DNA from 4 places in the Paenibacillus sp. LK1 genome. Region 4 is predicted to be linked to each of the others. Evidence: predicted binding sites of a transcription regulator. Region 4 holds the regulator's gene; each other region holds the start of a gene.
What was found. The regulator Rex, encoded in region 4, represses fermentation and respiration genes when NADH is low (regulators of the CRP and FNR family bind a similar motif). The targets are predictions, from matches to a motif close to TTGTGAAATATTTCACAA.
Positions count from the first base shown of each region.

Region 1 (5,857 bases), on a different contig from region 4:
CTTCGTATAAACAAGACAGACCTTGTAGAAGCTTGTAATACCCAGGGTTTTCTGTATTTTAATGATGAAAGCAATTCCCTGCGTAAATATCGGCGTAATGCCATTCGCTTGGATGTGCTCCCATTTTTGGGGCAATATAATGGACAGTTGACGCCGTCTTTGAATCGACTTGCCGAAATCGTGGGCGATGAAGACGATTTCATGGAACAAGGTGCATATGACGCATACAGGTGTCTAGTGCAGGCGAACGGCGGAAGGCAAACCTTTGAGGTGCCTTCCTTTTTGAAGTTACATGTCGCTTTACAACGAAGGTTGATTAAACTAATATTGAATTATCTGCCTTTGGACAGTGATTTTGTCGACTTTACCCGTATTGAGACCATTCGCCGCAAGGTTATTCAGCCTGAAGCGACGACCTGGAGCCTGGATATAGGACAGACACTCGCCTGCACCCGGGAGTATGATCTGATCTCTTTCGGCGTACGGACTGACGTACAGGGTCAATCTTACGAATATCGTCTTGCTCAATCGAGCGGAACCTATGAGCTTTCTCTCACGGAAATCGACCGGCATGTTCGGATCGTTCCGATGAGTCCCGAGGACTATCATGTACCAGAATCGGCGGATCATGCCGCATTTGATGCAGATCAACTGCTTATGCCGCTGGTTGTGCGTTCACGGTTACCTGGAGATACCATGAAAGTGATGGGATTAAACGGAAGCAAAAAGGTGAAAAATATTTTCATCGATGAGAAAATTCCCCCTTCTGTCCGTTCACGGGTTCCCGTGGTATGTGATGGAGCAGGCAATATCATCTGGTTACCGGGTGTTCGCCGGTCTAGTGTAGCTCCTGTCAGGGAGGATACTTCCGCAATCCTGTACATGACTGTAGGCGATTCAGCGATTCAGGGGTAGTGGTTATGGTTCAGGTAAGGCTTTCATATGTATAACTTAGGAGGTTCGCACAGTTGCAGAACGACATTCAGGAAGTATTGATCAGTGAAGAAGAGATTCAGAGTAAAATCAAGGAATTAGGCGCAACAATAAGTGCCGAATATGCAAATCGCAATCCTTTGGTCATTTGTGTGCTTAAGGGTGCGTTTATATTTATGGCTGATTTGGTTAAGAACATTACGGTACCTGTTGAGATGGATTTCATGGCAGTATCGAGTTATGGCGCTTCCACCAAATCATCCGGCGTGGTTAAAATCATTAAGGATCTGGATGAATCCGTTGAGGGACGCGAGGTTCTGATTGTAGAGGACATTATTGATAGTGGACTCACGCTCAGTTATCTGATCGAACTCTTGCAGAACCGCGGTGCTGAATCCGTCCGCGTGGTTACGCTATTTGACAAGCCTTCAGGTCGCAAAGTCGAACTTGAAGCCCATTACACTGGCTTTGACATTCCGGACGCATTCATCGTTGGCTATGGCCTGGATTATGCCGAGAAGTACCGGAACCTCCCTTACATCGGGATTCTGAAACCGGAAGTTTACAGCAACTAATGCTTAAGCTAGTTCCAAGCCCATATCTGTTGGTGGCTTCTGTTGAGAAGCCATGTTGGGCTATGTTAAAATAATTAAAGTGTCTCGAGAGGAGGTAGGGGATGAATCGGTTCATCCGGAATTCTGCTTTTTATTTGATTCTTTTTTTAGTTGTGGTGGGGATAGTCCAGTTCGTCAGCAATGGCGGCGAAGCCACCGATAATCCTAGATATGATCAGTTGCGCGCGGCGATCAAGACCAATAATGTCTCTGAATTGACGGTTCAATTCAACGGTCAGACGTACCTCGTGACCGGTCAATACAGGAAGACGCCTGACGGAGCCAAATCAGAAAATTTCTCAACGTATATTCCTCCTACGGATGAGGCAATTAGTGAGCTTGTAGCTGCAAGCGAAACGAACAATTTCGAATATCATCAGGAACCTATGAAAGGTGACAGCATCTGGTTGACGTTGCTGACTTCCTTTATTCCTTTGATCATTATGTTCCTGCTGTTCTTCTTCCTGTTTAATCAGGCTCAAGGCGGCGGCGGTAAAGTAATGAACTTTGGTAAAAGCCGTGCTCGTCTCTATAACGAAGAGAAGAAACGGGTTACGTTTGAAGATGTTGCGGGTGCTGACGAAGAGAAACAGGAGCTTGTTGAAGTCGTGGACTTCCTCAAAGACCCTCGTAAATTCGCAGCAGTAGGTGCACGGATTCCTAAAGGCGTACTGCTTGTAGGTCCTCCGGGTACAGGTAAAACCTTGCTCGCTCGTGCTGTTGCCGGTGAAGCGGGTGTGCCATTCTTCAGTATTTCCGGTTCTGACTTCGTTGAGATGTTCGTCGGTGTCGGTGCATCTCGTGTACGTGACTTGTTTGAAAATGCGAAGAAAAACGCCCCATGTATCATCTTTATCGATGAGATTGATGCTGTAGGACGTCAGCGTGGTGCTGGTCTTGGTGGTGGTCACGACGAACGTGAACAAACACTCAACCAGTTGCTCGTTGAAATGGACGGATTCGGAGCCAATGAAGGTATTATCATCGTTGCTGCAACGAACCGTGCTGATATTCTGGACCCTGCCTTGTTGCGTCCAGGACGTTTTGACCGTCAAATCACGGTTGATCGCCCTGACGTGAGAGGTCGTGAAGCGGTTCTGAAAGTACACTCACGCAACAAACCACTCACCAAAGATGTGAAGCTGGACATTATTGCGAAGCGTACTACCGGATTCTCCGGTGCCGATTTGGAAAATCTCTTGAATGAAGCGGCATTGCTTGCGGCACGTCGTAATCGCAGAGATATCTCCATGCGTGAAGTAGACGAAGCGATTGACCGTGTCATTGTTGGTACGGAGAAGAAAAGCCGTGTTATCAGTGACCGTGAAAAACGTATTGTTGCTTATCACGAAGCAGGTCATACCATTGTAGGCTACTTCCTGGAACATGCCGATATGGTACATAAAGTTACCATTATTCCGCGCGGACGTGCGGGTGGATATGTAATCATGTTGCCAAAAGAAGATCGTATGCTTGTTACCAAGCAAGAATTGCTGGACAAAATTACTGGACTCCTTGGTGGCCGCGTTTCCGAAGAACTGTTTATCGGTGAAATCGGTACGGGTGCATACAGTGACTTCCAACAAGCGACGGGTATCGTCCGTAGCATGGTTATGGAGTACGGTATGAGCGAGAAGCTGGGACCTATGCAGTTCGGTAGTTCGCAGGGACAGGTATTCCTGGGTCGTGATATCGGTCACGAACAGAATTACTCAGATTCCATTGCTTACGAGATCGATCAGGAGATGCAACGCTTCATCAACGAATGCTATGAGAAGTGTAAAGACTTACTCGTTAAACATTCTAAAGAAGTGCATCTGATCGCGAACACGTTGCTGGAAGTGGAGACATTGGAAATGGATCAGATCAAGCAATTGATCGAGACAGGTGCCCTGACTCCAAAAGATGAGAACAGCAACGATGGAGAAGGTACGCCTAGCGAAGGCGGAGAAGCGATCATCGACAACATCGGTGATGTACGCGTCCGTATCCAAGGCAAAGATGAAACGCCTGAACCACCAGCCGGAGATATTCCTAACGAAGCTCCGAATCTGGACAAAGGAAACAGCAATGACCCGGATGATGGTGGAACGAAGCCAACGTCTTAATTTATAACACCATCTGTCCTATAGTGGCAGATGACAAGGAGAGCCTTCGGGCTCTCTTTTTTTATGTATTCCTTCAAATTGTATAGATAATGATAACCGGGAGCTATAGGGCGAACTACGTAGGAAATGGGTGGTTATGCCCTTGTTCTGGGGCGATTTCATTTATTGACAGAGTCGTGAACGTTGTGTACATTAGGTGTTAAACCGCTTGTGATTCGTTTCTCAAGCGAAAATAACGACTTGGATTTGCCATATGAAACAGCGTATAAGGCTGTCCCGATAAGGAGAGGATCACAGGTGGAAGCTCTGGCTTTAGAGCGCAAGGCTGAGATGAACCGGGAGCTGCGCGAGCGGCTGATGGAGTTGAAGAAGGAACGGAATGCCATTATTCTTGCCCATTATTATCAACGTGACGAGGTACAGGAAGTCGCTGATTTCCGGGGAGATTCGTTTTTGCTGGCTCAGAAGGCGGCACAAACCGATGCGGATGTTATCGTTTTCTGCGGAGTTCATTTTATGGGTGAAAGCGCTAAAATTCTTGCCCCTAACAAAACGGTTATCATCCCCGACGAGCGTGCAGGCTGCCCAATGGCGGACATGGTGAACGTTGAAGGCTTACGTAAATTGAAAGCACAGCACCCGAATGCCAAAGTTGTAACGTACATCAATTCCTCAGCTGAGATCAAGGCAGAGACCGACATCTGTTGTACATCGGCCAATGCTGTCAGAGTCATTCAATCTGTTGATTCCGATGAAATCATCTGGGTACCGGATAAAAATCTGGGACATTATGTGCAACAACATACAGACAAGAAAATGATTATCTGGGAAGGTTACTGCAATACCCATGATATGCTGACTGTCAAAGACGTGGTAGAGATGAGAGCGAAGCATCCAAATGCCGAGTTCGTTGTTCACCCGGAATGTCGTCCTGAGGTTGTAGAGATGGGTGATTTCGTAGGTAGCACAACCGCCATTCTGGAATATTGTAAGAATTCGTCCGCTAAAGAATTTATCGTAGGTACCGAGGACGGTACAGGATACCAACTGCGTCTCGATAGCCCGGACAAACAATTCCACTTTGCTACCAAGTTCCTCGTATGTCCGAACATGAAAGTCAATAACTTGAAAAAGCTGGTTAAATGCTTGGAAACGATGAAGCCGCAAATTTACGTGCCTCCAGCCGTTGCCGACAAAGCCAGAGAATCACTAGAGCGCATGTTACTGGTGAAGTAGCATGCGTTACTCTTGCTCCAAGACAGGTGAAATAACATGATACCGCAATATTTAGTGGATTTTGATCTGTCCGCGCTGCCGATGGTGGAGACGGATGTGCTGGTTATTGGTTCGGGCATTGCTGGTTTGTTTACTGCGATCAAGGCGAGTGAACAACGCAGTGTGTTGATGATCACGAAGAAGTCGTTACTGGAAAGTAACACCCGGTATGCGCAGGGGGGAATCGCTGCGGTTATCGCTGAGGATGATTCACCTGCCTACCATTTGCAGGATACACTTGTTGCAGGAGCGGGATTATGCCGCTCCGAAGCAGTAGAAGCATTGGTGAACGAGGGCCCGGATGGAGTGAAAGAACTGATTCGACTGGGTACTTTGTTTGATCTGGAGAACGGCGAGTTGGCGTTGACGCAGGAAGGTGCGCACAGCCACCGCCGTATTTTGCATGCCAATGGGGATGCAACGGGATATGAGATTGTGCGTGCACTGGCTGTACAGGCGAATGAACATCCGGGGATTAAAGTGTGGGATGAGCATTTTGTCATTGACCTGATTACAGAGCAGGGAGAATGTGTAGGTGCGCTAGTACAGAAGGCTGACGGTTCGCAAGTATTTGTGAAGGCAGAGGCAACCGTTCTCTGCTCTGGTGGGGCTGGACAGTTGTATCGATATACGACCAATCCGGAAGTGGCTACAGCAGATGGCGTGGCGATGGCCTATCGTGCCGGAGCAGTTGTCCGGGACATGGAGTTTATCCAATTCCACCCGACCTCCCTTTGTTATCCGGGAGCACCACGTTTCCTGGTGTCCGAGGCTGTACGTGGCGAAGGAGCTTATTTGCGCAATGTGAAAGGCGAGCGCTTCATGGAACGGTATCATGCACAACTTGAACTGGCACCACGGGATATCGTTGCGCGGGCCATTGTCAGTGAGATGGAATCGACAAACAGTACCTTTGTATATTTGGAT
Region 1 covers NZ_PEII01000020.1:45,272-51,128, forward strand. Annotated here, with positions in the region: gene tilS (tRNA lysidine(34) synthetase TilS) at 1-915, shown strand, start outside; gene hpt (hypoxanthine phosphoribosyltransferase) at 969-1,508, shown strand; gene ftsH (ATP-dependent zinc metalloprotease FtsH) at 1,610-3,655, shown strand; gene nadA (quinolinate synthase NadA) at 3,953-4,891, shown strand; gene nadB (L-aspartate oxidase) at 4,928-5,857, shown strand, end outside.
Region 1: the regulator Rex is predicted to act here: its motif matches at 3,864-3,881, upstream of nadA (quinolinate synthase NadA).

Region 2 (5,857 bases), on a different contig from region 4:
AGCTGCCACTGAAAATAGTTGGATGTTGCGGAATCGCCGCCGTTTGTTTTCTCCAATCTTCCATCATCTCTGGAGATAGGGGCTGGCCGTTATATAAGATCTGACCTGAAGTAAGCTGCTGGAAACCTGCCAGCACATCAATGAGGGTTGATTTCCCTGCTCCGCTCGCTCCGATAATCCCTACTTTACCAAGACCAGAAACCTGAAACGTCACATCATTCAGCGAACATGGCCCGTCTTCCTGATGCCGTACCTGTACGTTAGTGAGCGCCAGTCTGCTTGTCGCCTCCCAAGAGGGTTTGGATGAGAAAGCAGCCACGCCACTTCGGGCATCCACCTCACGTAAAACCACCCGTATGGTGGATGGAGCCACACCGCTTAGGCCAGAAGAAAGCTCACAAGAAGAGGATTCTCCGTTCTTTTCTGACACACCATGCAGAACAGCACTTGTGTATGCTTCCTTTTGCTTACGTTCGGCCATTTTCCCTCGTTCAATCATCTGGCTGATCGCTTCCCCGGCCTCTTTGCCGTCCAGTGTAGCGTGGTAATCTGCGCCTACCATTCGTACAGGCAGGAAGTATTCCGGTGCGAGAATGAGTACGGTCAGCGCTGGTCCAAGCAGCATATGTCCTTCCGTCAGGCGCAGCCCCAATTCAACCGCTACCGAAGCCACCGACAGCATGGTGAAGAAATCAAGTGCGAAGGAGGACAGAAAAGCCATACGCAGCGTAGACATCGTAGCCTTGCGATAACGTTGACTGACCCGAATGATCGTTTCCCCATGCTTACCGCTTTGTCCCAGTGTTTTGAGTGTTTCCAGCCCACGGAGCGTATCTACAAAATGGTTGGCCAGCGCTTTGTACGACTTGAACTGTCCATCGATCTTGCGTTGTGCAGCCAACCCCACCAAAATCATAAACACAATCAGGATCGGCAGCGTCAGTGTCAAAATAACCCCGGACATCATATCCAGCTTGAAGACATAGAACAGAATAACGATTGGCGTGAACCCCATCCCCAGCATTCGGGGAATAAACAGTTCAAGATACGTCTTATACTGGGCTGTTCCTTCGCGTGCCAAGGTTACTAGGTGCCCTGTTCCTTCCGTTTTGGCAAAACGCGGCCCCAGCCGGAACCACTGCTGCACCATCTGTCTACGCAGATCGTTTCCTGTCTTCTCCGCGTACCGCGAAGCGATGAGCTGCAACCAGAATGACAGGGCATAGCGGGCGGCAAAAGCGGCCAGGAACAACAGCAGTACCGGGTACTGCTCCGTTACGGGTGAACCTTGAAACAATGCCGTAATCGCCTGTGCCAGCCATTTCGCCTGCATGATAATCGTCATCGCCTGTAACAGTACTAGCGCTGAGGCCAGCGCCAGTACTGGCCGGATGCCCGGCAGCTTCAGCAGCCCCCGTCCCATATCAGTACTCCAGGTGATGCTGATCGTTCAGACGTTTGCGGAAAATGTAATAACTCCAGATCTGATAGCCGAGTACAAACGGAAGCAGCGTACAAGCCACAATCGTCATCACTTTCAGCGAATATGCACCGGATGAAGCATTATAGACTGTCAGGTCAAACGCCGAACCCATTGAACTCACCATGACCCTTGGGAACAGACCGATAAATACAGAGGCAAACGCGATTGCAATCACGGCTCCCGTCATACCGAAGGCCCAGGCTTCACGTTTCTGACGCACAAAGTAAGCGGCCAGCCCCAATGAAGCAGCGCCGAGGACAACCATAATCCAGAGAGCCCAGCCGCGTACGGCAAACACATCGGTCATGAAGTATGTCATCACAGCGTAGATCGCGAGGATCGCGGCCAGCGGCAGCATCAGTTTTTTGGCCATATTCAGGGCACGTTCTCTAAGATCTCCGACGGTCCGCAAGGAAGCAAACAGCAGACCATGCACCAGACACAACAACGTTACGCTCAACCCACCTACCACCGTATACGGATTGACGATGTCCAGGAAGCTGGGACGAAGCTGCATCTGCGCATCAATAGGCAGGCCTTTCATCAAGGTAGCGAAAACAACGCCGAACAAGAATGGTAGTAACGCACTGGAGACTACAATGATGATGTCCCATGTTTTGCGCCAGCGTTCATGTCTCATTTTGCTGCGGAATTCAAAGGCAACTCCGCGTCCGATCAAGGCCAGCAGCACGACGACCAGCGGTAGATAAAACCCGCTAAACAGCGTGGCATACCAGTGCGGGAAGGCTGCAAACATTGCACCCCCTGCCGTAATCAGCCATACTTCATTGCCATCCCAGAACGGACCGATCGAGTTGATCAGGGTACGACGTTCACGATCCGTTTTTCCAATCATTGCAGTAGACATGCCCACACCAAAATCAAAACCTTCCAGAAAGAAAAAACCAACAAACAAGACGGCAATCAGCAAAAACCACAACTCACTTAGTGACAACAGAATAACCCCCATCCACGCCGAACGGATCGGCCGATTCATCATGCTCCTCCGGCTTTTCGACTGCATATGGCCCTGCCTTGATTTCACGAACGAACAGGTAGACCATCACAATGCCGAGAACCGTATACGCTGCTGTAAAAGCAATGGTGGAGAACAAAATCTGGCCTGCGCTTACGTTCGGAGATACCCCGGCTGCGGTTGTCATATAACCAAATACTGTCCACGGCTGCCTTCCCACCTCAGTCATAATCCAACCCGACGTATTGGCGATAAACGGAAGGGAAATGGCAAACACCATCAAGCGCATAAACCATTTTCCTGCCCCCTCCAACTTGCGGCGCATCGCCAGATAGGTACCGTATAAAGCAAGCAGAATCATCAAGCCACCCGCAGCAATCATGATGCGGAAGCTCCAGAACGTCGTCCGTACCGGAGGAATGTAGTCTCCTGGACCATACGTCTGCTCATACTCCGCCTGCAATTCCTTCATGCCTTTGACACTGCCAGAGAACTTGCTATAGGACAGATAACTGAGCAATCCAGGGATTTTGATTTCGCCGGAATTCTCCTGTTTGTTCGGGTCGATAAAGGCTACCACGGTCCATGGTGCAGGGTCTTCCGTCGTCGTCCATGTTCCTTCACTGGCTGCCATTTTCATTGGCTGCGTCTCCACTAGATATTGCGCCTGGAAGTGACCCGAGAAGGCAACCCCCAGTGAGGAAACCAGGCCAATAATGATGGCAATGTTGAACGATTTGCGGAATATTTCCACATCCTGCTTCTTCATTAACTTGTAGGCACTAATCCCGGTTACGACGAATGCACCTGTCATCAGGGCACCAAAAATCGTGTGCGGGAACTCTACCAGCAGTTGACCATTCGTAATCAGTGCAAAGAAGTCATTCATCTCGGCGCGGCCATTATTAATCTCAAAGCCAACCGGATGCTGCATGAATGAATTGGCTGCCAGAATCCAGAGCGCAGACAGGAATGTGCCGACAAATACCAGCCAGATACAAGCTAGGTGCACTTTTTTGGACAAACGATCCCATCCGAAAATCCAGAGTCCAATAAAGGTAGACTCCATAAAAAACGCCAATAAGGCTTCTACAGCCAGTGGCGCACCAAATACATCCCCGACAAAACGGGAGTACTCCGACCAGTTCATGCCGAACTGGAATTCTTGCAGAATGCCTGTGACTACACCAACGGCGAAGTTAATCAGGAACAGCTTGCCCCAGAATTTGGCCATCGTTTTGTAAACTTCCTTACCCTTCACTACGTACAACGTCTCCATAATGGCTACCAGCAGCACAAGACCGATGGACAGCGGTACAAAAAAGAAATGGAAAATCGTTGTGAGCGCATATTGGATACGCGATAACATGATCGGATCCATACCGTTACCCCTTCTTTCTGTTCATATCGCAGTTTTCGTATTTGACATTGAAGCCCCTTCTTCCGTTTCTGTCAGCCAAACACGTATTGATGAACGTATTGTGCCAGATAGACTATTTTATACATGTGACAATTATCACAAACCCTGCCATGACAGCAAAAAAAAGTGACGATGGTCACACAATAGAAAAAAATAAACCTAATCTTTGAGCTTGCCAGCTTCGTCTATTCACGGAAGATGCTCATGTTTGGGACGGAACGCCCATATGTTAGTGTCAGGCATAAAATACGCTGGGCAAAATGGGCATTACATATTGAATTATTGGATTCATTGATATCATTCAAAGCAGCGCCAATCTGATGTTTATCAGGTGGTGATGCTTCAATCCGTGAACGGACAAAATGTAAATCAAGTGAGGTGATTCATCGATGGAAGAGCTGTCTCCGATCCCGGACCCGGAGCCTCATCAAGGGGTAGATGCAGAAGAGCCAAGTACGGACCTGTCTGCCTTTCGTTATATTCTTTTCCCCCGGAAGGGAGGATGGTCTGCTTTTCCCTATCCAGACATCGCTGCTCTGATGGTTGCGGAAGGGCCTGTCTACTATGTCAGCAGTCTGGAGCGCTCCGAGGAAATGCCTGCGAATATCACCGTCATCACGCTTCCCGAAGCAGAACAATTGCTGCAGGAGCCCCGTACGGTTGCTGTGGTTGCTCATCCCTACTGGCTTACCGCCACAGCCTCGCTCCATCCGGAGCTCTGTATTGTACTTCTTCCCGAGCCGGTTGGTGAAGAAGCCGAGTCCCCCTTATGGGAGAGCTGTATTTCAAGACTGGTCGGTATCGCCGATCTGGTGGGCACCACTTCAGAAACACGCTACATGAAGCTGGTATTCCAGGGTGTACGCGCCATCTGGCTGAATGGAGAGGATACCTCTCCTGCTGGTGTCATGCAAAAGGATGACCTCGAGGTCCCTCTCCGGGACTATGAACTGCTATTCCTGCATGCGCTGCGACAGACCCTCTCGGGTGTTCAGGATACGGTCACCCAGCTGCAATGTAGTGTGCGGGCCGACTTCTATCGTCAGCTTCGGTCCAAAGCTGGAGCGCATGAGACGATTTCCTTTTTGCTGGCAGCCTATGAATATGTGCTAGAGGATTCCAGAGCGGCTGCTTCACTCAAGGAGGCCTTCTCCCACGCGGTATTAAACGGGCGCAATGATTGTGTAAGCTCCCACTATCGATTCCTCTCCGCCATTCATGCAAGGGCCGGGGAAATCGAGAATGCGTTGCAGGTGTATGGAATCAGCGCAGGCAACGAGCAGGAACGGCACCATTATGAACAACTCTGTCGCTGGCTGGAGGCCGGAGAGGAACAGCTTGTCCGGGCAGAACTGCTGCGTCTGAATGATGATTATGGAAACGCATTGCACATTTTGGATGAACTCGGAGGCGAAACGGCACGGCATTGGAAATTTCGTATCTATCAGGAGACTGGACGTGTGGAAGATGCATTAGATTTGGTGCATGCAGTGGATATTCAGGATAGCCCCAGCCGACAGGATTATCGGCAATTATCGGGTCTAGCTCTGGCTTTGCGCGGAGAACGTCACGGGGCGGTGAGACAATTTCTGGAGACGGCACTGGAGGATGAAGATGCACTTGCACGAATCGTCGAGATGGATTTGTTGGATCAAGCCGTCCAGCAATTGCTGGGGGAGGTGCCATGATGCTGGACCCAAAGAAGCGTAGACAACATGTGAATGGACCGATGGTGCATAAGGATATACGATCCGAAACAACTCATACTCCTACGGAAACGCTGGAATCGCTGCATGTTGAAACAGAGGGGCAAGGGGATCAGCAGCATGCTGCAAAACACCAGGATACAGACCTATTCAGAGAGCCGTTTTCCGTTCGTCGGGTTCGTAAAAGTCAGGGCAATAAACTGACCGCCATGCTTCAGGTACGTAACGAGCGAGGGCGATATCTGGAGGAAGTGCTGGACGATTTAAGTGAA
Region 2 covers NZ_PEII01000007.1:3,214-9,070, reverse strand. Annotated here, with positions in the region: gene cydD (thiol reductant ABC exporter subunit CydD) at 1-1,423, opposite strand, end outside; gene cydB (cytochrome d ubiquinol oxidase subunit II) at 1,425-2,441, opposite strand; gene CS562_RS16390 (cytochrome ubiquinol oxidase subunit I) at 2,425-3,840, opposite strand; gene CS562_RS16385 (hypothetical protein) at 4,269-5,567, shown strand; gene CS562_RS16380 (glycosyltransferase) at 5,567-5,857, shown strand, end outside.
Region 2: the regulator Rex is predicted to act here: its motif matches at 3,964-3,981, upstream of CS562_RS16390 (cytochrome ubiquinol oxidase subunit I).

Region 3 (5,857 bases), on a different contig from region 4:
ACAATATGAGAAGATCCGCCTGTTCGCACCTTGGCTGGGTGATGACACCTTCTACACTGTACAGGAGCTGGATGTGATTGCCCGTTATATTGTACCTACCTATTTCTCCGAACGGCCGCTGCATGAGCAGGGCAAGGTATCCAAGGTACACCATTCATATGGTCAGATTCCGTTCTATCAGGAATATGTGGATGCACCTTCGTTCTGTGTACAGGTGGACGGTGGATTACTTGAAGGGCGTTTGCTGACAGGTGTTTATGTGTCGGAGGAACAGTTCTTTGGGCTCAATCCGTATCTGAAGGATGGAGACGGGGGCCGTACCTACATGCAGGCTTGTGTCCAGTAACCATGTTATTCAATAACCTTAAAGATAATTAGGAGCCAAAGGGCCTGCTTGCAGGCTCTTTGTGCTGTACAAACCAGTTATGGACGCTACTGGATGAAAAGTAACGGCATTGACACTTTTTTTGCATGAATTTTGTGCCATAATAGAGGTTATGGACAACAGGGTGAATGATTTTACGCAGGGTGGTGTTACCTACATGAAGAAGAGAATCCCCGGTTACATAGGTATATGTCTGCTTATTCTGGTTATATTAGCCGGTTGTAGCGAGACACAGCCTTCCGAACAGCCAATCGTCAAAGAGACCGAATCGCAGAATACGATCACTGTGGCAGTGGATGGCAGCACTTTTTTGCCTGACGCAACGAAGTCCATTAAGAGAGATTTTAGTGAAGGTCTGACGCTCAAGAAAGCACTGTTGAACAGTGGACTTGTCGATTTTACAGCAGATGGAAAGCGGATCCAATCCGTGGGGGAAGTTTCTCTGGACTCCTCACTTAGCTGGGCAGTCAAACTGAATGGCAAGGATATTGACCCGGAAAATTGGGACATGGAACTTCATGTCAAAGATGAAGTGATCATATATGTAAAAGCCGCTGACAGTGGGGGAGACGATGTTGTTTACCAAACAACATTACTCAAGGTGAGCGGTGGAAATATTATGCCAAATCTCAATCGTCAATATGCCGGGGTGTATGTTCAGGAATGTACTGTGCGTGATGTATTGAAGTCCAGTGGGATTGTAAGAATGTCGGAAAACAACAAGTTCGTCGTTTCCGTTGAAAATGTAATTCCCCGGATGAACCAACGCTGGATGATCATGGTGAATGATAAGGAACTGATGGAAAACGGTTTGGACATGAAATTGAATCCACGTGATGCAGTAAAGCTTGAGTTGACTACTGTATCTTAAGTATAACAAAAGCCCAATCTTCGTTATAGAAGATGGGCTTTTTTCATCTGCGTATCAAATGTTTACAAGATGGGGAAAGCGTCAAATTCGGCAAATCTCGTTAGGACACAATTCACAGTGACAGATGCCCTGGAGCATGTGCAGATCCTTGATGACAATCATGCCGTTGTCGTATTCAATGGCGTCTTTTTTACGCAGATCGCTTAACATGCGGTTGACACTTTCACGGGTCGCTCCAATCATATTGGACAGATCCGTGTGCGTTATTTTTTTATGAATCATGACATGCTCTCCATGGGGTTCGCCGTAGGAATTGGACAATCGAATTAGCGTGGAGCAGAGTGCACCTGGTTTCCCATATAACATCAGATCACGGAATTTGGTTTGGGTTAACCGGTGATGGATACCCATCCATTTCATAAAGTCGATCGCAAAGTCACAGTGTTGGCAGATCAGCATCTCCAGGTCTTTATGCTCCAGTACACCGATCTCACTATCCTCCAGCACTTCCGCCGAAAAGCTGTGTTTCGATCCGAAGAACGGATCAGCCTGCCCAATCATATCACCGGATTGATACATGTACATAATCAGTTCCTTGCCTTCATCCGTGGATTTGGTGATCTGAGCACGGCCCCGTTTCATATAATAAAGTTTGTCAGAGACATCTCCTTCCCAATACAGATGGGTTCCTTCCGGATAGGTTCTGTCCTTCATCGTTACGAGCAGATGGTTGAAATTGGCTTCCGAGAAACAGTTGGTATTTCCGCGTTTTTCCAGTACACTCAGTTGTTCTCTCATAAGTCTATCTCCCCTTTGTGTCCATCGGACGGCCTTCTGCAGCTTGGACTGGCCCCCGTGGTTCGCCGCAAACCGTTGCCGTCCTGATCAGGGTCATCTCTCGGCCGGAAAGGACGGTACAAATTGCGGTGGTTCAATTTTTAAGTTCAGTATATACCTTATCTTGCCGTTTGAGGGGCGTGGAAAGGGGGCAAAAATGGCGAAATTTCAAACATTGTGATTAAATTCACTTTCTGAAGGGGAGGATGAATCTGACAGCCCTATAATTTAAATAGGAAGTGTAAATGGCTAAGTGAGGGACACTAAAAAACTTAAATTAAATTTGTTATACTTTGTGAAAAAAATCACATAATTAACTCTTTCCCCATGATACGATGTGAATGTAAAGAAGAGAGACAAACCAATACGAACCTTTAGGAGGATGAGGGAGATGGCTGTAAAGAACGAAGTCGCCCCAGTAAAAGAACCGACAGCAGGTCAGTATATTCAAACGTTAATTGACAAAGCGAATAAAGCACATGCAGCATTCATGTCCATGGATCAGAAACAGATTGACCGCATCGTGCAAGCGATGGCGCTGGCAGGTCTCGACAAACATATGATGCTCGCCAAGATGGCCGTGGAAGAAACAGGCCGGGGTGTGTATGAGGATAAAATCACCAAAAATATATTTGCAACAGAGTATGTATATCATAGCATCAAATATGACAAAACAGTAGGGGTTATTGAAGATAATGAGTACGAAAGTTTCCAGAAAATTGCTGAGCCTGTCGGCATTATCATGGGGATTACCCCGGTAACGAATCCGACATCCACCACAATGTTCAAAGCACTGATTTCCATCAAAACGCGTAACCCGATCATCTTCGGTTTCCACCCATCTGCACAGAACTGTAGCCGGGAAGCTGCCAAAATTTTGCGAGATGCTGCAGTGAAGCATGGTGCTCCAGCGGATTGTATCCAGTGGATAGATGATCCTTCCATGGATCGTACAAACGCGCTGATGAATCATAACGATGTGGCGCTCATTCTGGCAACAGGCGGATCAGGCATGGTACGGGCGGCATACAGCTGTGGTAAACCGGCACTGGGCGTAGGGCCAGGGAACGTACCTTGCTTTATTGAGAAAAGCGCAGATATCAATCAAGCGGTAACGGATCTGATTTTGTCCAAATCGTTTGATAACGGCATGATTTGTGCTTCCGAGCAAGCAGTCATCATCGAAGAACCGATCTTCGATCAGGTGAAAAAGAAAATGATCGCGAACGGCTGTTACTTCGTCAACAAGGATGAGGCTGCGAAACTGACCGCAGGTGCGATTAATGCTGAGAAATGTGCGGTGAACCCGGCGATAGTTGGTCAATCTGCAGTCAGCATTGCGCAAATGTGCGGTATCGAGGTCCCTGCTAACACCAAAATTCTCGTAGCCGAGATTGAAGGGGTAGGTACAAAATTCCCGTTGTCGGCTGAAAAACTAAGCCCGGTACTGGCTTGTTACAAAGTGAAAACGGCAGCTGAAGGGATTGAGCGTGCAGCAGAAGTGGTTGCTTTTGGCGGCATGGGTCACTCCTCTGTTATTCATTCGACGAACGAAGAAGTCATTGGCAAATTCGCAGATCGTCTGCAAACAGGACGGATTATCGTGAATTCGCCATCCACACACGGTGCCATCGGTGACATCTACAACACCAACATGCCGTCACTGACGTTGGGCTGCGGATCGTATGGACGTAACTCGACTTCTTCCAACGTAACCGCTGTGAACTTAATCAACGTGAAAAGGGTGGCTCGCCGTACCGTGAATATGCAGTGGTTCAAAGTGCCGAACAAAGTCTACTTCGAAAAAGGTGCAACACAGTATCTTGCCAAAATGCCGGACATCACACGCGTAGCCATTATTACGGATGCGATGATGGTCAAACTCGGTTATGTGGAAAAAGTAGAGCACTATCTGCGTCAACGTCAAATGCCAGTAGCTATTGAAGTGTTCTCTGATGTCGAACCCGATCCATCGACAACAACGGTAGATCGCGGTACAGAAATGATGCGCCGCTTCCAGCCAGACTGCATTATCGCACTCGGTGGGGGATCACCGATGGATGCTGCAAAAGCGATGTGGCTGTTCTATGAATATCCTGACACAGACTTTAACGACTTGAAGCAGAAATTCATGGATATCCGCAAACGGATCTACAAATATCCACGTCTCGGCGTGAAAGCGAAATTCGTAGCGATTCCGACAACTTCGGGCACAGGTTCGGAAGTAACATCGTTCGCGGTTATTACAGATAAAAATCAAGGAAATACCAAATATCCGCTGGCAGACTACGAGTTGACACCAGACGTGGCGATCGTGGATCCTGAGTTTGTATATACTCTGCCTAAAACGGCTGTCGCAGACACAGGTATGGACGTACTGACGCATGCGATCGAAGCGTATGTCTCCGTTATGGCGAATGATTACACGGATGGACTCGCGATCAAAGCGATTCAACTGGTATTCCAATACCTCGAGCAATCGGCGCTGCAAGGTGACAAATTGGCTCGTGAGAAAATGCATAACGCTTCGACGATTGCCGGTATGGCTTTTGCCAACGCATTCCTGGGCATTAACCACAGCTTGGCGCACAAATGGGGCGGTCAGTACCACACTGCACATGGACGTACCAATGCGATCCTGATGCCGCACGTCATTCGCTACAATGCGAAAAAACCGACGAAGTTTGCATCGTTCCCGAAATATTCGCACTTTGTGGCAGATGAGCGTTATGCCGAAATTGCCCGCATTCTGGGATTGCCTGCACGTACGACAGAAGAAGGGGTTACCAGCCTCATCAATGCCATTCGCAAACTGAACAAAACATTGGGTATTGAAGAGTCGTTCCAGGAAATCGGATTCGATGCCAAAGACTTTGAGGCACATGTCGATTATCTGGCAGACCGCGCATTCGAGGACCAATGTACAACAGCCAATCCAAAACTGCCGCTGGTGACTGAACTGGCAGATGTGTACCGCAACGCTTTCTACGGCAAGTTTGAATAACAACTAAAGCAGCAGTATGATTCAGGCATATAGTCAGGGTTCCCCGTAAGGGGAGCCCCGATTGCCGTCTTTGCTGTAAAAAAAGGTATAACGTAATCCTTGCAGTTGTCTTTTTTAAAAGAGGTTACACGGAATCCGTGTTGTTACTTTTTGAACCAGGTATTCACACCATAACGAAGAGGGAAGAAAGAACTGAAGAAGCGAAGCGTTCTCTTTCAAGCACGATTTCATCCTTCTATGCTATATAGTTTGAATCATAAATGTACACGATAACGGAGAGGGCAGAAAAAACTGAAGAAGCGAAGCGCTCGCCTTTATCCCCGTATTTTACCCTTAAAAAATGGAATCAATAAAATTCGGGGGTAACAGCGATCGGAAGTTGTTCTGTCCGCGCAGTGGCTAAGTGTGAATTTGCAGGGTTCACCATGACACAGCACAGGTGGAGTGAGGATGGTCACAAACTTTGTGATAAAAATCACAGATGATGAAAGAACGAAGTCGTATACTGAAAATGTAAGAAAAACATTCATCCGCGGTTCCGGTTCCCAAGTAGAGAGAACATGTTCCGGCTTACATGTGAAAAATATCACATTAATCGCGGCTCTGGGCACAGATGAGACGAGTGAAGCATCCTGTCATGTGTCCGGAAATCCAAATTTGTGGAGGGATTACTATGTCGGTGATCGAAAAAGATGTCAAACAACAAACAGGTTGGAGAAACTTTACCAAAGGAACATGGACGAAATCCGTAGATGTGAAT
Region 3 covers NZ_PEII01000010.1:157,229-163,085, reverse strand. Annotated here, with positions in the region: gene CS562_RS21980 (hypothetical protein) at 1-346, shown strand, start outside; gene CS562_RS21975 (hypothetical protein) at 543-1,256, shown strand; gene CS562_RS21970 (Crp/Fnr family transcriptional regulator) at 1,338-2,054, opposite strand; gene adhE (bifunctional acetaldehyde-CoA/alcohol dehydrogenase) at 2,485-5,097, shown strand; gene pflB (formate C-acetyltransferase) at 5,771-5,857, shown strand, end outside.
Region 3: the regulator Rex is predicted to act here: its motif matches at 2,387-2,404, upstream of adhE (bifunctional acetaldehyde-CoA/alcohol dehydrogenase).

Region 4 (5,857 bases):
GGTTATCCTTATTTTTGCCGATCAGGGTCCAGTATATGTTGTCTCCGCCGTCTTTCTGTCCCCAAACATACTTACGCAGCTCTTCGTGGGACGTAATCCCCAGCTGTTCCTGGGCCGCCTGTATGGCCAACGCCTCTTCCTTGCGCTGATCCTGGGTAACATAGACATAATAACGCTGAAGTCCAAACAGAATCAGAACCAGGAGCAGCAGCGAAATCCATATCCACTTCTTTTTTTTCTTCAAAAGCTGAACTTCCTTTCCCTATGACGATGCTGTCCTTGTAATTATCGGCCAAGCAAACTGTCAAATGCCAGCTGAGACTCACGCAGAATGCGCTCTTCATCCATTGTAAGACATTCGCCATGTTTAACCACTTGTTTACCATCCACCCACACATGCTCCACATCTTTGGCCGATGCCGAGTAGACCGTATGGGAAATCAGATCCGTATGCGGATAGAAATGAGCTTGTTGAATGTTCAACGCGATGAAGTCAGCCTTCATGCCAACTTGCAGAGCGCCTGTATTATTCAGGAATATGGATTTGGCACCATATGAAGTTCCAAGCAGAAGCGCTTCCCCTGCTGGCACTGCAGTAGGGTCACCAGATACACCTTTATGAATCAACGCAGCCAATCTCATCTCTTCAAACATATCCAGGTTATTGTTACTTGCTGGTCCGTCTGTTCCCAGGGACACAGTCACGCCTGCTTTCAACAGATCAGGTACTCGTGCAACACCCGAAGCCAATTTCAGGTTACTACCTGGATTGTGGGAAACTGCTACATCATGCTTTGCGAGAATCTCGATCTCTTCATCATTCAGATGTACCGCATGGGCAACCAGAGATGGACGGGAGAAAAATCCTAGTTTCTCCAGATGTGCAACCGGACGAAGTCCGTGATCAGCCACGTTCTGTTCCACTTCACGAAGCGTTTCAGACATATGCGTATGCAAAGGCAGATTCAGGTCATGAGCAACCTGTACCAGCTTCTCTATGTAATCCGGAGGGCAAGTGTAAGGGGCATGTGGAGAGATTACAGTTGTAATTCTTCCGTCTGCTTGTCCATTCCATTGACGGGCAAATGCTGCGGACTCTTCGAGCTTGCGCAGTTGTTCTTCTTCTGAGCAAAGTCCGATTACCCCACGTGCCAGAGCAGCCCGAACGCCGGATTGTTCCACCACTTTCGCCACCTGATCCATATGATCATACATATCCAGGAAAGCTGTTGTTCCGCCTTTCAACATTTCAAGAACAGATAGTGATGTGCCCCAATATACGTCTTCAGACGTCATTTTGGCTTCCATTGGCCACATTTTCTCCTGCAACCATACTTGTAACGCCAGATCGTCTCCATGGCCTCTCAGAAGTGACATGGCCGCGTGACCATGCGTATTGATCAGACCCGGCAAGAAGAACAGTCCTTTTCCGTCCACCTTTGTCAGACTTTCGTCTCCTTCCGGCAATGTCTCACCAATATGCACAATCTTGTCATTCTCAACAACCATAAAACCTTGAACCACTTTCCAATTCGTACCCTCACACACGGCAAATTTGCCGTTGTGAATTACCCATCTATTTGTCGTCATCTTCCTCGTCGTCCTTTCCATTCTCCAAGTAATAAGCCAGACTAAGCAAATCCGTCGTAAAATCGGCATGATGAATACGAATATGCGGCGGAGTCTTCAGAATCGTTGGCGCAAAATTTAGAATCGCTTCAATTCCTGACTCAATCAGTTGATCTGCAACATTTTGGGCTTCCGTATCCGGAACCGTGATAATACCTATACGAATGTTGTCTTTTTTGACCGAATCCGTTAATTCATTCATTGGTTGCACCGTCAAACTGTTGATTTGACTCCCAATCTTCGGACCGTAGGCATCAAATACAGCGACGATCTTCATGTTGTCTTTGAGATAGGCATTGTAATTAGACAAGGCATGTCCCAAATTACCTGCTCCGACAAGAGCTACATTGATCTGCTGGTCTATTTTTAAAATATGGCGGATTTTCTCAATGAGATATGAAACGTCATACCCGATCCCTTTACGACCAAAGTCACCGAAGTAAGCCAGGTCTTTACGAATCTGGGCAGGATTCAAATCCAGCCTCAGTCCCAGTTCTTGTGAAGAGACCGTATTGACTTCGCGCTGATGCAGTTCATTCAAATAACGCAAGTAAACAGGCAATCTACGCACCACGGCTTCCGAAATTTTATCTGATTTCATTCATTGCTCCCCCTTACAAAGGCCACGATAGATAGATGAAAAAGATGAGCACCCTGTCTAGAACGAGCAAAAAGATTACTGAGTTAAACAGGATGCTCGTTGTTATATAATGGATAATTGCTTTTATTCCTTTAATTGCTTTACTCGCATATCCACGAAACAAAAATCATATTACTTAATTTTACCGCCAACCACTGGCGTCTTGCAATAATGGAAGCTACAGAGCGTATCTGTTATTGTTGCTCTTCGGTCGGTCTCTCGAGCCATTCCGAAATACGAGGAACCATCTGCTCGGTGAGCATGTGCTCCATTTTAGGACCAGGTAATGAATATAAAAAGTACTTGCCATAATACGCTTCAATAACGCGTGTATCGTATACAATTACAATGCCTCTGTCTTTGCCTGTACGAACCAGTCTGCCAAAACCCTGTTTGAAACGGATGACGGCTTGTGGCACGGACAGCTTCATAAACGGGTTTTTCTTCTGCTGCTGCAAAAGCTCGCTCTTCGCTTCGACTAATGGATGATTCGGTGGCTGGAACGGCAGTCTGACAATCGCGAGACAAGTCAGAGCCTCTCCTGGAATGTCCACCCCTTCCCAGAAGCTGCTTGTGCCAAGAAGCACCGTTGCTTTTGCATCTTGGAAGCGGCGTGTAAGCTTGGAACGGCTGCCACTGTCCACCCCTTGCCCAAGCAAAGAGATATCATTGCCTGACAAGGCCTCCTTAAGTGGGTCATAGACCTGGCGCAGCATGCGATAGGAGGTGAACAACACCATCATACGTCCACGAGTGGCAATAGCCGTTTCCGCGAGGGAGTGCACGAGCATATCCACAAAGTGGGCATCGCCTACACTGCCCTTCACGCTTGGGAAATCACGCGGAATGACGAGCAGCGCCTGTTCTCGATAATTGAACGGTGACGGCAACATGGACGTTAACAAACGGTTATTCTCGGCAGCTTCCTGCAAACCCAGCTGTTCGATCATGAATTGAAATGACTTGTCAACGGAGAGCGTAGCCGATGTAAGCACAACGCTTTTCTTTTTATCAAAGAACATATCCTTCAATTGTGCACTGACATCGACAGGAACAGCATAGAGCTGAAGTGATTTACTGCGGAATTGGCCGCTGGCCTCCATCCAGTACACGGTGTTGGCATCATCCATCCGCATGAAGAATCGCAGATTATCCTTAATCGTTGCCAAGTCCTTGAGCAGACCTGAGATATCCGTAATCAGACTATCGGACTGATAATCATCCTGATCTTCTTTCACTTCAAGCAGCAGCTTGTCGCCTTTACGAATCAAATCACCTAGAGTGACATAGATTTGGTTTTCAGCATCCTGCAATTCCTGCCATTTAGCTGGTTTTTGTGAAGGCTTCAGTCTAAGAGAGAATTGTCCTGTCTCGCCTGGAGAAGCATCGCTGCGTTCAGGCAGCAGTCCAAACAATGTATCACTTAGTCGATCCCACATCTCTTTGACTTCGACGGCAAGCGGGAACATCTGATCAATCATGGAGCCCCACTGTACCGAATTTTCGTGACCCGATAATTGAGAACGAAGCATCGGCAGTTGGCCATTACGGCTATCTTTAAACAGTCGGGTCAGAGTATGAACCAACGTGAAATATTTCATATGAAGACCCAGATGCTTACCTGCTACGTCCTCCAAATGATGTGCTTCATCGATGACGAGACTTTCGTAGGCCGGCAGCAGCTGATGTGCTGCTTTGACATCCGTAAATAATTTCGAGTGATTGGTAATGACGATATCAGACAGCCCGGCTTCATGTTTGGCCCGGTGATAGAAACATTTGCGGAACCAAGGACAGGAACGTCCAAGACAAGACTCAGACTCACTCTGTACTGTCTCCCAGAAGTCTCCTCCGCGCCCGCTTAGATTAAGCTCCTCGTCGTCTCCAGTCTCCGTCTGAGTAAGCCAGACAATCATCTGAGCCGCTGTAAAATAATCCTCTTTCGGTGTAGCGAATTCACGTTTATTGATTTTGTGCTCAAACTTACGCAGACACAGATAGTGCCCACGTCCTTTGAACACTGCTGCCTTGAACGGGAACGGAACTACCTGGGTCAGCATAGGAATATCCCGCTCTCTCAATTGCTCCTGCAGGTTGATGGTATGTGTGCTGACCATGACTTTCTGTTCCTGTTTCACACTTTCATAGATGGCAGGCAGCAAATACCCAAGTGATTTACCTGTACCTGTTCCAGCTTCAATCAAGAGATGTTTCTCTTCATCCAAAGCTTGTCGTACACTGCTGAACATCTGAGTTTGCGCCTCACGCTCCTCATAATGGTCCAGCGTCTCCTTCAGGTTATCTCTAACCTGATCCATGAACTGCTCAAAACTTACGCCTTCCAGCGGATTACCTTCTCGCTCATCGCGTGGTGAGCCTATATCGGTCCAGTCACTCACGTTCAGGGCGAGCTGGCGGTAATACGTATGACCATCCAGATCCTGAATCGGCTCTGCTTCCTTCTCAGTACGCATTCCATCAAAGAACCAACCCAAGTCACTGTCTTCCGGCGCAAACAGGTCACTGAGGCGCTGAATCGTGATCAGAGGCAGTGCACGCAGCTCATCGAGGCACTTCAGTAATACAAAAGCTGTTGCGAGAGCATCACTGTCCGCCTGATGAGGGCGGTCATGCTGAAATCCGAATTCCGAAGACACATAACCGAGTTGATAAGACCCCAGTGACGGAAACGTGATCTTCAGGAAATCAATCGTATCCAGAATCCGTCCGGTAAATGGCAGATAACCGCATCGATCGAGTGCATTTTGAAGAAAATGAAAATCAAAAGCAACGTTGTGTCCAACAAGAACAACATCGTCAAGCAGCGGAACCATCTCCATCATCATCTCTTCCAATGAGGGAGCATCCGCCACATCTTCATCAGTAATACCGGTTAACCCCGTAATAAACGGAGGAATCGGTACACCTGGGTTCACATAAGAACTATATATTTGAGTTATGCTGTAGTCATGATCTATGATGGCAAGTCCGGCCTGTATTATCTCACCGTCGGACTGCGTGCCGGTTGTTTCGAAATCCAATACGGCAAATTTCATTGCAATGTACGGTCCCTTCCATTCCAGTCTATGTTACAGCATAGCAAAAAAAAGGGCATTTGAAAATTAACTGACAAAAAAGCGGTGTCCCCGCCGCTATGCCAGAGGAGGGAACACCGTCTTTATGCCGCCGAATTGGCCTTAATTTAAGGCAGTCAGCTGATTTGCATATTGCAGTTTTCCGCTGTTTAATCGACATGCTTCCATGTTATACAGCGGTTCGGTCAACGATGGGTCATACTGAAGCGCCTGCGCAAATAATGAACATGCACCTTCAGGATTCGCGAGCTTGGCCTCGATACAGCCCAGGACGTTACATACCAGCCCCTTCAATCTCGGCGAACCGTTCAGATGCATGATCCGCTGCAAGTGTATTCCGGCTTCCTCGGTTTGTTCCAGGTTGAGATGAGCAAGAGCCAGGTAAAAACGAGTTAATGCACTTTCCGGATAGTCGGTCACAACCCTAGAAAATTGCATAATCGCCTGCGGGTACATTTGCAGTTTGAAATATCCCTGACCGCGACTGAAACAC
Region 4 covers NZ_PEII01000011.1:203,876-209,732, forward strand. Annotated here, with positions in the region: gene CS562_RS23475 (cell wall elongation regulator TseB-like domain-containing protein) at 1-244, opposite strand, end outside; gene CS562_RS23480 (amidohydrolase) at 286-1,590, opposite strand; gene CS562_RS23485 (redox-sensing transcriptional repressor Rex) at 1,577-2,230, opposite strand; gene dinG (ATP-dependent DNA helicase DinG) at 2,464-5,325, opposite strand; gene CS562_RS23495 (tetratricopeptide repeat protein) at 5,467-5,857, opposite strand, start outside.